3 regions of the Bacillus sp. 05T21 genome follow, and region 1 is predicted to be linked to each of the others. Evidence: riboswitches for the same ligand, from Rfam matches in the RefSeq annotation. Region 1 holds a riboswitch; each other region holds the start of a gene.
What was found. Region 1 has a riboswitch for cyclic di-AMP ahead of AC1DKZ_RS21865 (SipW-dependent-type signal peptide-containing protein). Riboswitches for the same ligand answer to the same signal wherever they lie in the genome.
Positions count from the first base shown of each region.

Region 2: another riboswitch for cyclic di-AMP. It lies ahead of AC1DKZ_RS12430 (APC family permease); the one in region 1 lies ahead of AC1DKZ_RS21865 (SipW-dependent-type signal peptide-containing protein).
Region 3: another riboswitch for cyclic di-AMP. It lies ahead of AC1DKZ_RS26965 (amino acid permease); the one in region 1 lies ahead of AC1DKZ_RS21865 (SipW-dependent-type signal peptide-containing protein).

Region 1 covers NZ_JBFTMD010000015.1:12,962-17,178, reverse strand. Annotated here, with positions in the region: gene kdpA (potassium-transporting ATPase subunit KdpA) at 1-1,563, opposite strand, end outside; gene kdpF (K(+)-transporting ATPase subunit F) at 1,583-1,663, opposite strand; gene AC1DKZ_RS21865 (SipW-dependent-type signal peptide-containing protein) at 1,660-1,764, opposite strand; cyclic di-AMP (ydaO/yuaA leader) riboswitch at 1,860-2,005, opposite strand; gene AC1DKZ_RS21860 (hypothetical protein) at 2,268-2,498, opposite strand; gene AC1DKZ_RS21855 (hypothetical protein) at 2,515-2,901, opposite strand; cyclic di-AMP (ydaO/yuaA leader) riboswitch at 2,995-3,142, opposite strand; gene thiD (bifunctional hydroxymethylpyrimidine kinase/phosphomethylpyrimidine kinase) at 3,700-4,217, opposite strand, start outside.
Region 2 covers NZ_JBFTMD010000005.1:46,901-51,117, reverse strand. Annotated here, with positions in the region: gene AC1DKZ_RS12430 (APC family permease) at 540-2,366, opposite strand; cyclic di-AMP (ydaO/yuaA leader) riboswitch at 2,511-2,657, opposite strand; gene AC1DKZ_RS12425 (hypothetical protein) at 2,797-2,925, shown strand; gene panE (2-dehydropantoate 2-reductase) at 2,988-3,920, opposite strand; gene AC1DKZ_RS12415 (hypothetical protein) at 4,097-4,217, shown strand, end outside.
Region 3 covers NZ_JBFTMD010000025.1:65,974-70,190, reverse strand. Annotated here, with positions in the region: partial or broken gene AC1DKZ_RS26975 (transposase) at 1-420, shown strand, start outside; gene AC1DKZ_RS26970 (hypothetical protein) at 830-1,390, opposite strand; cyclic di-AMP (ydaO/yuaA leader) riboswitch at 1,772-1,917, shown strand; gene AC1DKZ_RS26965 (amino acid permease) at 2,007-3,503, shown strand; gene AC1DKZ_RS26960 (MgtC/SapB family protein) at 3,529-4,020, shown strand.

The DNA of each region.
Region 1 (4,217 bases):
ACCATTATCTGTACGGAACGTTCCGACTGTTTCTGGTACTACCGTCTTCTCTTTCAGTGAAGCTGCAACAGCTAGCATCGTAATTAAACTGAAATAGCGTCCTAAAAACATAACTAAACCAGTCGTAATATTCCAAAACGGTGTATTATCCCTCAATCCTTCAAATCCAGATCCGTTATTCGCAGCTGATGATGTATACTCATAAACAACTTGCGTTAAACCGTGGAAACCGGAATGAGAAATTGCATCCGTTCCTAAACTTGTTGAAAGAGCTAATGCCGAAAATCCTAAAATAAGCAATGGATGAAATAATATCGTTACCGCAATTAATTTCATTTCCTTCCCTTCAATTTTCTTACCTAAAAACTCTGGTGTCCGTCCAACCATTAACCCAGATATAAAGACTGCAATAATTGCATACATGATAATGTTAACAAAGCCTGCTCCAACACCGCCGTATACTGTATTTAACATCATATTTACGAGTGGTACTAGCCCGCCAATCGGTGTTAACGTATCATGCATCGTATTCACGGCCCCTGTTTCAGCGGCTGTCGTTACTGTTGCGTATAGTGAAGAAAATACTGTTCCAAATCGTACTTCTTTTCCTTCTGTGCTTCCTTGCACATGCTGGATACCCGTTTGGTTCAATACTGGATTTCCATGTAATTCAGATGTTGTAATCGTTATAAATCCTAGTAAAAATACCATGAATAGTGAAACGAAAAGGATACGACCTTGTTTTTTATTTCCTACCATTCGTCCGTACGTAAATGGAAGTGCTGTTGGCAATAACATCATAAGCATCATTTGCAAAATATTACTCATTTGCCCTGGATTTTCAAAAGGATGTGTAGAGTTTGCCCCGAAAAATCCACCGCCGTTATTTCCAAGTTCCTTAATTGAAACGAATGATGCAACTGGACCACGTAAAATACTTTGCTTCGCACCATCAATTGTTTGTGCTGTAACTGCTCCATCTAACGTTTGTGGTACACCAAGTGCGACAAAGACTAACGCCGCAATAAATGCGATAGGAAGAAAAACTCTCGTTAATGCTCTCGTAAAATCAACGAAAAAGTTACCGAGTTCTTTTCCAGCGAGTCCTCTTATAAAAGCCATAACGAGCGCTAACGTCGTTGCTGGTGCCGCAAACATTAAAAATGTAATTCCGACTAATTGTGATAAATAAGATAAACCATTTTCACCGCTATAATGCTGTAAGTTTGTATCAGCCATAAAACTAATTGCCGTATTAAAAGCGAGTGTAGGCTCCATTCCTTCAATATGCGCTGGATTTAGCGGCAGCACACCTTGTAATCTGAAAATGAAATATACGACAACAATCATAAATCCATTGAGTAAAACTAATGATAATGCGTACTGTTTCCACGTTTGATTGTATGCTTTTACACCCGTAATTTTAAAAATAAGTTTTTCAAAAGGCCCAAATACTTTATCTAGCGTTTTGCTACCTTGAAAAGCTTTTTCTAAATAAATCCCCGTTGGCTTTGCTACTAGAATAAACAAGAGCATTGTAATAACGACTGCAACCCAAATCATAATGAATGATTCCCCCTAATTAAAACTTTTCTGGATTTAATAATGCGTACACTAAGTACACCGTAATCGCTGCAACAATAACCGATAAGGCAATCATCATGATTGCTTCCCTTCTTTCACAACTTTATCTGACCAACTTGCAAGACTTGCCATCGATGCGACTAACCCAACAAAAATACCGATCATTACGACATCTAACATAACTACCCCTCACTTTTTGTTAAATTTTACCATATAGTTATCAAAAAAAGAACACTAAGCTCTACTTAGTGTTCGAAACGAACAACACAAAGTAAACCTCCTCTCTAAACGCTTACGAGGTTAGCTGTCGGATTCGGGCCTAAAGAGTAGCCCTACTTTCAAAACTGAAAGATTCACCCCAAGTGACGATGCACAAAATTGGTTCCCCCGCTCCATTTCTGGAACTCAGCGATTTTAGGTTTTTTTTGGAAATTTCATGAATGATTTATGAGAGTAAATATACTCCTCTAAATTTAACTTGTAAAGAGGCAAATTACTTAAAATAAGAAAAAATTCCGCCATTTAAACGCTTACATTGCTTATTATTAATATTCTTTCATCTATTTTCTTGTGTTTTCTTTTTTTTTCATAGAAATGATCTTTTAAATATGAAATAAAAAGAGCGAATGACGTGAAGTGCATAGCTTGTTGCACTCAGCATTCGCTCTTTTTTCATTCAACCTTTATTCTCCACGCAAAAAAGCACGCAAATTTCTCCCTCGAATATAAACTTGTGATAATTCTGCATGTAACTGCTCATATTCGGTAATATCCGCCTCTAAATACAAAACATCTTTTGATGGTAATATAATATATGGCCCTGGAAAAAGAGGATCGAGCACTACCAATTCGTGAACTCGCTCTACCGATATCGCCCAACGATTCGCTATATCTCCTAGTAACAACACTTTCATCTTCATTTCCCCCACCTTATTCAAAAAATAAAAAAGAAATATTATCACAGTTCGTAAACACTACAAATTTAGCTCCAATTGTTTCATAGAGCCTGGCCGGATATCGTTTATTCTTTGTAACAACAGTAATAGGCGCTTGAAAAGAAAAACGAATGTGTTCTGTGAAGAAACTAACTATCGGAAGCTCATCCCCTAGTAAAATCACCTTCTTAATACGTGTGCAAATACTAGTAAAATCCTTCTCCTTATTACAGCTATAAGCTGATTCAAACCCATACTCTCTAACTTCAGCCGCTATCTCTTCATTGGCTGTAAAAATAATTAACTCATGCTGAAATGCTACTAGCTCTCTTAAACTCTTTACCTTGTTTTTTTCTCCAACGCAAATAAGCGTTAATTCCATGTACCTCATCCTCCTTAGCATAAAAGAACTCAAACATAGATTGATATTCTCCTATACTAATCAGACCGACGAAGTGATATATCCATCATGGCACCGCCCTCTCTCAAGACGCTTACGAAGTTAGCTGTCGGATTCGGACTTTGAGAGTAGCCCTACTTTCAACATTGAAAGATTCACCCCTAGTGACGACGCACAAATTGGTTCCTCCGCTCCATACATTTGGACTCAGCGTATTACAAAAAATGTATTCTGGCTGATATATTACTCCTGTATTTGGAAAAAGTAAACAATGAAAAATCCTTAAGGTGGATTTTTCATTGTTGCTAGACATTATAAATATTTATATTCAATAGGAATTTTCATGAGTCGTATTGTAATAATACTAAATAAAGAAATGATTAAAAATTAAACGTGAAACGAGGATGCTATATGACCGAGGATAAAAAGAATAATTTTATTAAAATAATAAACATTCTAGGTAATTCGTTACTTTTAATTCTAGCGATTTTAGTTACTATTACTAGTTATACTGAATTCCGTACTACACTAGAAATCATTTTTTTAATTTCTTGTTTGTTATTAATTTATAGTAAATACTTAAGTAATAATAAGAAAGCTATGATTCCATACCTTATATTTTTCATATTAATATCATCACACCTTTTATATATTTTATTTATCTAAAAGGACGCATTTAAACAAGATAACTAAATCAAATTCACTACCATATATTAAACTTCTATTAATCATTAACCTTAATAACCAGTGAGGATATAGCCCCACTGGTTGAATTTTCACTTATGCACGCGCTTTATTCAATTTATACGCAAAATGATTCGTCGGCCCATGACCACTTCCAATATTCAACGGCTCTTCAATCGCTATACTAATAAATCGTTTTGCTTCTTGAACCGCATCTTCCATCAAGTAGCCTTTCGCAAGTCCTGCTGTAACCGCTGAAGCAAATGTACACCCGCTTCCGTGCGTTTGCTTCGAAGGAATTCGCTCGCTTCTAAATTCAATAAACTCTTCTCCATCAAAGAGTAAATCAATTACTTCATTACCTTGATATTCTGCATGTCCGCCCTTCATAAGAACATATTTAGCTCCTAATTCATGCAATACTTTTGCAGCTTCCTTACTATCTTCTACATTATGAATCTCCATTCCAGTTAACACTTCTGCTTCAGGAACATTCGGTGTTACAACAGTTGCTACTGGCAATAAATATTCTTTTAATGCTTGTACTGCTTCTTGTTGTAATAATGATGCCCCGCCTTTTGCAATCATAACAGGATCTAGCACAATATTATTCC
Region 2 (4,217 bases), on a different contig from region 1:
ATGATTTGAGATGGTTAAAAATAGAGAACGTTCTCACCGTGAGTCATGTACGAACCATCTCTTCTAACTTTTTTCTACAGTACTTACTTATTGTTATAAAACACTTCATAACTTTTCATATGTGCTTAGTATGAATAAAACTGTATAAATTTTCTATTTTATTGCGATTTCCACATTCACACAGTGAATATATTACATGAAAATATTATTCATTTTAAACCAATTAACGTATGAAAGTATGAAATTTCGTTTTGTTTTCATGTAAGTTTTGTACTGTAAGGTCATTTAAACACAGCTATTTATATAACGTAAAGAAGTATTTTAATTCCCTTTATTTTCAAGATCTCATGTCCTTATCCCAAAATAAAATTCAATTCACTTTCTCGATTAAACTATCTATATACCACAACAGGAAACACTACATATTCATAATCATTAAAATTATACTAATATACTTTTCGGATCCATATGCAATTATGCATAGCATATACACAAAAAGGATAACTTCACTTTCGTGAAGTTATCCTTAAAAAATTTCCTTACTTTTTCAAATGATACGGTACTGTCGTAATAACAACATTTCTTTTATAGAGTAAATACGCACGAATGAGTAAACTAGACTGATTATGAAGAATGTTATGCCAACCTTTTTTCGGAATAAACTGTGGTATAACGACCGTAACTCGGTAATTTGATTCACTCGCTTTATATTGCACTGTGTCAATAAATTTTGTAAGCGGCTGAATAATGCTTCTATAATGAGAATGTAATGTAACAAGCCTTACTTCAGGTTGCCACTTCTCCCATTTCTCTTCAAATTTCTTTTCCTCTTCTCTGTCAAAAGCAACATATACAGCGATAACTTGATCTGCAGAAAGAGCCTTAGCATAGTTCAATGAATTTTCTACTACATGAGTCATACCAGCTACAGGAACGACAATTACATTCCCTTCAATCGGAACAAGTGGTTCACAAGTTTTTAAACTTAATTGATCCCCCACTGCATCATAATGCTTCTTTATTCGATGGAACAAGAAGATAATGGCAGGTAAGAAAATAAGGATCGACCAAACTTGTGCGAATTTAGTTAAAAAGAACATACTCATTACGATAAAACTAATGACTGCACCAATTAAATTAAGCGTTAATCTTAAAGCCCATCCTTCAGGCTTTTCACGAAGCCATTTTAGTACCATTCCAGTTTGAGAAAGTGTAAACGGAATAAATACCCCTACTGCATATAGCGGAATCAAGTGTTCTGTTTTCCCCTGAAAAGCTACAATTAAAATAATCGAAGAAATCCCAAGTATAATAATACCGTTTGAATAACCTAGGCGGTCTCCTCTAATCGTAAACATTCTCGGTATGAACTTGTCTTTTGCAAGATTAACCGCTAATAGCGGAAATGCAGAATAACCTGTGTTAGCCGCAAGAATTAATATTAAAGCTGTTGTACCTTGTATGAAATAGTACATGAAATTACGTCCAAAAGTTTGTTCAGCAATTTGTGAAACGACTGTTACTTCCTTACTTGGATTAATTCCGTAATAATAAGCTAAAAAGACAATTCCAGAAAATAAAACTGCAAGTAATGCACCCATTGCAAGCAATGTTTTCGCTGCATTGTTAGGTGCAGGATCTTTAAAGTTTGGAATTGCGTTAGATATCGCCTCAACACCCGTTAAAGCAGAGCTTCCTGAAGCAAATGCTCGTAACAGTAAGAACAAACTAATTCCTGCAACTGGCGTTCCAATTGGCGAATGCAAAGCCTGCGAAACGTGTCCCGTTAAAATATTGTATATCCCTACACCAATTAATATAAATAGTGCTAAAACGAATAAATAAACAGGATATGCTAAAACGGAAGCTGATTCCGTTACGCCTCTTAAATTTAAGATGGTAATCAATATGACAAATATAATCGCAATGATTACATTATGTGCATGTAAGCTAGGAAAAGCAGATGTGAGCGCATCTGTACCCGCAGATACACTTACTGCAACCGTTAAAATGTAATCAACTAATAAAGATCCTCCTGCTATTAAGCCTGGATTCATCCCTAAATTCTCTTTTGATACAACATATGCCCCGCCGCCATGAGGGTAAGCAAAAATAATTTGTCGATAAGATAAAATAAGAGCTGTCAATAATACTAATACCCCAATAGCAATCGGAATGGAATACCAATAAGCTACTGCTCCAAGACCTGCTAAAGCAATTAAAATTTGCTCTGGTCCGTATGCAACCGATGACAATGCGTCAGAAGATAAAATTGCTAGCGCCTTCGTTTTATTAAGCTTTTGCTCTCCTAACTCAGTTGATTTTAACGGCCTTCCAATTAAAAACCTTTTGATAGATGAAACCAACGCTGTCCACTCTCCAATAATTTTGCACGAATTTTTCTGCTAATTACAGCGGATAAACTATTTCTTCAGAAAACAAAAAATGTCTACAAGCCATAATGAAATAGACTTGTAGACATTATTTTTTTTGTCGCACAAGCTCCACCTTCCTTCTCAATATAACGCTTACGAGGTTAGCTGTCGGATTCGGGCCTATGAGTAGCCCTACCTTTTTCAAGGATTCACCCCATTGGATTATGTACTAATCCATAAGAACGGGTCCCCCGCACCATGCGGCTTCAGCGATTTAGAAAATTGAAACTGTGGATTATAATACTCCTTTATTTTCAAAAAGTAAACAAAAATTTTTAAAAAGAAAAAAATTAAAACGATTGCGCATAATCCACTGAAAAATATACATAATGAATACTAAAAATCCACAAAGGAGACCCGTATGTCTAAAGAAAAGAAGCCACTTTTTTCCGATTCATATTTAGATGCAGTAGCAAATGAAATTAATCAGCTATATGGTAAACGTGAAAGAGAACGAAATACGACAGATAAACCGAAAAGAAACGAATAAATTGTCAAAAAGAAACAAAAAAAGGATAGCAACATTTATATTTTGCTATCCTTTACTCTTTTTCATACCATTTCTTTATTTAAAATCATTTTTTCATATACCTTTAAATTTTGATGCACAGCTCCTAACAAAGGAGTATCTATCGAAAACTGTTCTGCTAAATCAAGTAAATACCCTTGCAAGTATTTCCCTTCAATGAGCGAGCCTTTTTCCATATCACGCTGCATAGATGACTTCATATCATACGAAATTTTATCAATCGTTTTCATATGTTCCTGGACGATATTGTCCTTAACTGGAGCCCCCATAGATTTCATGATTTGCACTGATTCTTCAAATAAGTTTCTAATAAATTCTCGGCCTCCATCACTCTCGCGAATCGGTCCTATCGGCGCACGCATTAATGTTGTCACACCTGACATTACGGTGATAAATAAATATTTATGCCACATATCTTGCACAATATTTTCACTTAAAACAAAACTAGCTTTTGTATCTGCAAATGTTTTAGAAATAAGCTTTATTCTCTCTGAATCTTGAGGCTTAATTTCCCCAAATACAAGTCTGTTGGCAACACTAGTTTGTACAATTTCTCCTTGATCGTTTAACGTCGTCTCGATAAAGCATAAACCGCCAATTACTTTTTCCACGTCGAATTCCTTTTGTAATAGTGTTAAATGAGCGATACCATTTAACACTGGAATTATTACTGTATTCTCTCCTACAAATGGTTTCAAATCTGTTATTGCCTCGTTTAGGTGATACGCTTTTGTTGAGAATAAAATCACATCAAATGGAGTGGTAATATCTTCTTTCGTTATTAGCTTCGGTTGAAATGAAAAATCGCCGTTAATACTTCGGATAACAAGACCTTTTTCCTCTAATTGTTCTTTCCGTTTACTACGTACGAGAAAAGTTACATCTTCTCCCTTTTCGGCAAGTCGTCCACCAAAAAAACCTCCAACGCCTCCAGCTCCTAATACTAAAATACGCATAATACATCCCCCTTTTCAAAACACAATTCTACTCCTTTTAGTATACATAACATTATACATGTCGCCTAATAAATAAGCTGAATTTTCATTCTTAATTATATAAAAATCCTCTGGTTATTTTTTAGCAGATTAGGGCATGTTGTTTCTATAGCTTACATTGAAAGGAAACAATATAAATGGAGGCAATACAAACGATCGAAGAAAAATATGTATCAACAGCTATTTTTCAATTTATTTTCCCATTTTCGTTCAAAAGTGGATATGAACAAAATATGTTCCCTTTCTTACAAAAAAATG
Region 3 (4,217 bases), on a different contig from region 1:
GTACATGATTGGTACTCTTTGCGTTGGCAAATTGAAATTTTATTTAAAATGTGGAAATCATTCTTTCAAATTCATCAGTGTAAAAAGATAAAATCAGAAAGATGGGAGTGCCATTTGTATGGACAATTGATTGCCATTCTACTCTGTTCTTCTATCATGTTTCAAATGCGGCAATTACTTCTTATAAAAAAGAAACGAGAACTGAGTGAATATAAGGCCATATATATGATTAAAGATTACTTTCTTCTTCTTTTCCAAGCTATACAGAAAGACACCCAAGAGCTATCAAAGATTCTAATTCGCCTGTTTAACCTCCTACAGCAAAACGGGAGAAAATCTCATCGATATGAGAAGAAAACAGTCTTTGATATATTAGGTGTCGTTTACAATTGTGCCATGTCTGATAATCAAGCGGCTTAATTCAAAAAATGAAACCCGTTAGGGTTTATTTCGTATGCAAATCTTTAAAGCACCTACATATAGGATTTCGAAAAAAAGAAACAATCTCGCTTATCGTTGACGTTACATGAGCTTAGCTTGATAGCGATGGGGTAGCACCACATCGCTATCAAGTTAAGATTCTTAAGTTCCCCCAAAACGAAAAAAGTGAGCCGTATTCGCAAAAATAAATTTTACACATCGTTGACTACTGATAATGATGGGTTATGTGAACTATAAGAAACCTCTGATTATTTAAATCAGAGGTTTACTTTTTTTACATACCTGAAAATGGGTCATTTTTCCATATCGAAAGGGTAGGCAAAGTTTTTTTAATGTTTGTTATTAGCTTTTGTATGAATTTAATTTCAGATAATTGTTTATTGTATTCTTATAATTGAATTAGATATTCATAATCATTTTGAAACATTGTATCTTTTAAAAGTTCGTTTAAATCCATAGCTAGGAAAAGGATTAACATAGATAAGTATTGTTTTCCTCTTTTTGAAGCTCTTTTTCGTAAGAAGGTAGGGGTTTGTTCTTTGGTTTGAAGACATATATAACGTTTTTGAAATGATAAACTTAATATTCGTTTTTCAATTACTTTTATTTGCTTTTTTCGTTGTATATAATCTAAAACAGAATTGTATAGTTTGTGACTTGATCGTTGTTTTCCGCAAATTGTTAGTATCCATATTCTGAAATTGTGATTGTCGTCTAAGTGTTTTGTTAAATCTAAGGTATATTGTAAATAAGGGATATCAGATGATTTACTAGTCCTATGTACAATAAATTCATGATCTATATAAATATACTTTTGAAGGTAAAGCTCTAGCAATATGCTTATTGTAATGAACATTTCTATATTTGATTGTAAAGGAGGTTGTATAGTTTGAGTATCATCATCTACAGATAGTAAGAAAAAAAGCTCAGGGACTGTTAGATATTCCATTTCTTCTTATCACCTTTCTTTAGATAGAATTTGTATATAAATAAATATTCATCTTTTTATTTCATAAATCCTTTTGGATCATTAATAGAACTTAGTTACCAGAACACCACTTATCAGCAGTCAATGTAATTAAAAGTAGTAAAGACACTAGTAGATAATAGACCTAATAAAAATGAGGCATAGTATTTTTATTTAATTCAAACTCTTCTTCATGTATTACTATACTTGTAATTCTCACTTTTTTTAAAGTATGTAACTTAATTTAAGAATTCAAATTATAAATAAAGTGTACAGCGCGAAAAATCCCTCCCCTGAAAAAAACGTTAATTTTCTTGTTTACAAACAAGAGGGCATAGGAGTAATATATTGTACATAAATTCATATCACTATTCGCTGAATCCATATGGAGCGGGGGAACCAAATTTTGTGCGATTGCACTTGGGGTGAATCCTTCTTAAATGAAGGTAGGGCTATTCTCAAGGCCCGAATCCGACAGCTAACCTCGTAAGCGTTTCGAGAGGGGATACTATGGTGATTTTTAAAAACACTGGGTGAACTTTGGTGTCTTTTTTTATACTCTTTTTCTGGAAAATAATTCAAAAAAAGGATGAGATACTTGAAAGAGACACCCATAAAAACGAAAAATTCACTTTTTTCTTTTTCTTCTAATTCCCGACCTTCTGAATTAAGAAGAGAATTAGGGCTGCGACATTTAACAATGATTTCTATAGGTGGAAGCATTGGGACGGGGTTATTTATAGCAAGCGGAAATACGATTCATACAGCAGGACCTGGTGGAGCAATTATAGCTTATTTGTTGATGGGGTGTATTGTTTACCTGTTGATGACCAGCTTGGGAGAAATGGCAGCGTATATGCCTACATCTGGTTCTTTTAGTACGTATGCTTCTAAATTTGTAGATCCTGCATTTGGTTTTGCGATTGGTTGGAATTACTGGTTTAGCTGGACTATTACTCTTGCAGTTGAAATTTCATCAGGAGCTATTCTTATGAAATATTGGTTTCCATACAGTCCATCTATTCTGTGGAGTGCGTTATTCATACTGTTTATGTTTGGAATTAATATTCTTTCAGTGAAACATTATGGAGAAATGGAGTTTTGGCTTTCACTTGTAAAAGTTATTACTATAGTCGTGTTTATTATGTTAGGAATAGCCACGATATTTGGAATTTTCAAAGGAAATCCTATTGGATTTCACAATCTAACAATTGGAGACGCACCGTTTCATGGAGGTTTTCTTTCTATTCTTAGTGTGTTTATGATTGCGGGGTTTTCCTTTCAAGGTACAGAAATGGTCGGAATTGTAGCTGGAGAAAGTAAAGCACCTGAAAAGCATATTCCAAAAGCTGTGCGGCAAATCTTTTGGAGAATTCTCTTATTTTACATACTTACCATTTGCGTAATTGGAGTCATAGTTCCCTACACAGATCCGAATCTAGTTAACAATGATATTAGTAATATTACAATGAGTCCCTTCACACTAGTATTTGAGAAAATTGGGTTTGCATTTGCAGCTTCTATTATGAATGCAGTTATCTTGGTATCTGTTCTATCAGCTGGTAATTCCGGAATGTATGTTGCAACCCGAATGTTATGGGTAATGGCAAGAGAAGGGAAAGCTCCAAAGTGCTTAAAAAAAGTAAATAAACAAGGTGTTCCTATTAATGCATTACTTATGACAACGGCTGTGGCAATCGTAGCGTTTGCAGCTTCTTTATTTGGAGAAGGGCAAGCGTTTATATGGCTTTTGAATGCTTCGGGACTTTGTGGATTTATTGCATGGTTAGGGATTGCTATAAGCCATTATCGTTTTCGTCAGGCTTTTTTACATCAACAAAAGAATTTAAATAAGCTCCCGTATCAAGCAAAGTGGTATCCTATCGGTCCTATTTTGGCTTTTGTAATATGTACTATTATTATATTAGGACAGAATTATTCAGTCTTTATAGGGTCACATGTCGATTGGTATGAAGTACTTGCTACTTATATTGGTTTACTGCTGTTTCTTGTATTTTGGTTCGGCTATAAAATTATAAAAAAAACAAAGGTGATTCCATTACAACAAGTCAATTTAGAGCATGATGATCATTAAGGATGGAAATTAAGGAGACAGAAATATGGAACTAGACATTCTACTTAGGTTACTTGTAGCAATACTTGTTGGAGCAATAATTGGATTAGAACGTCAATGGCACAATTGCATTGCTGGATTACGTACAAATATACTTGTTTCCGTAGGTGCTGCACTTTTTGTACTATTAAGTGTACTCACTCCAACCGATAATACACCTACAAGAATAGCTTCTCAAATTGTAAGCGGGATTGGTTTTTTAGGTGCTGGAGTTATTATGAAAGATGGCTTGACAGTTCGAGGACTGGATACCGCAGCAACCTTATGGTGTTCTGCGGCTGTAGGAACATTAGCAGGTAGCGGCTATTTACTTATAGCTATAACAGGAACCATTCTTATTGTCAGCATAAATAGTTTACTAAGACCTGTTTCGAAATGGGTTTCCGAAAAATCTGAAAAGGGTTTTAAATATTCCCAACAAGTTACCGCACTCTCTTATAGAGTAAAACATAAATCATCAGAGAAAAAAGATTGTTAAAGAGAAGCTAATTTTAAAAACGTTATAAATAATAATAAAAGAGACCTATTCTAGATGGGCAAATAGAGAAATAATTAGTGTGCAATTTATTCAATATTCGAACTGATGAAAAATACTATCTACAAAGTAATCAAAGAATACAGAAGTACATTAAAACCAGCCCTGAGCTGTTTTTGTAGTCCAACCTTACAGTAGCT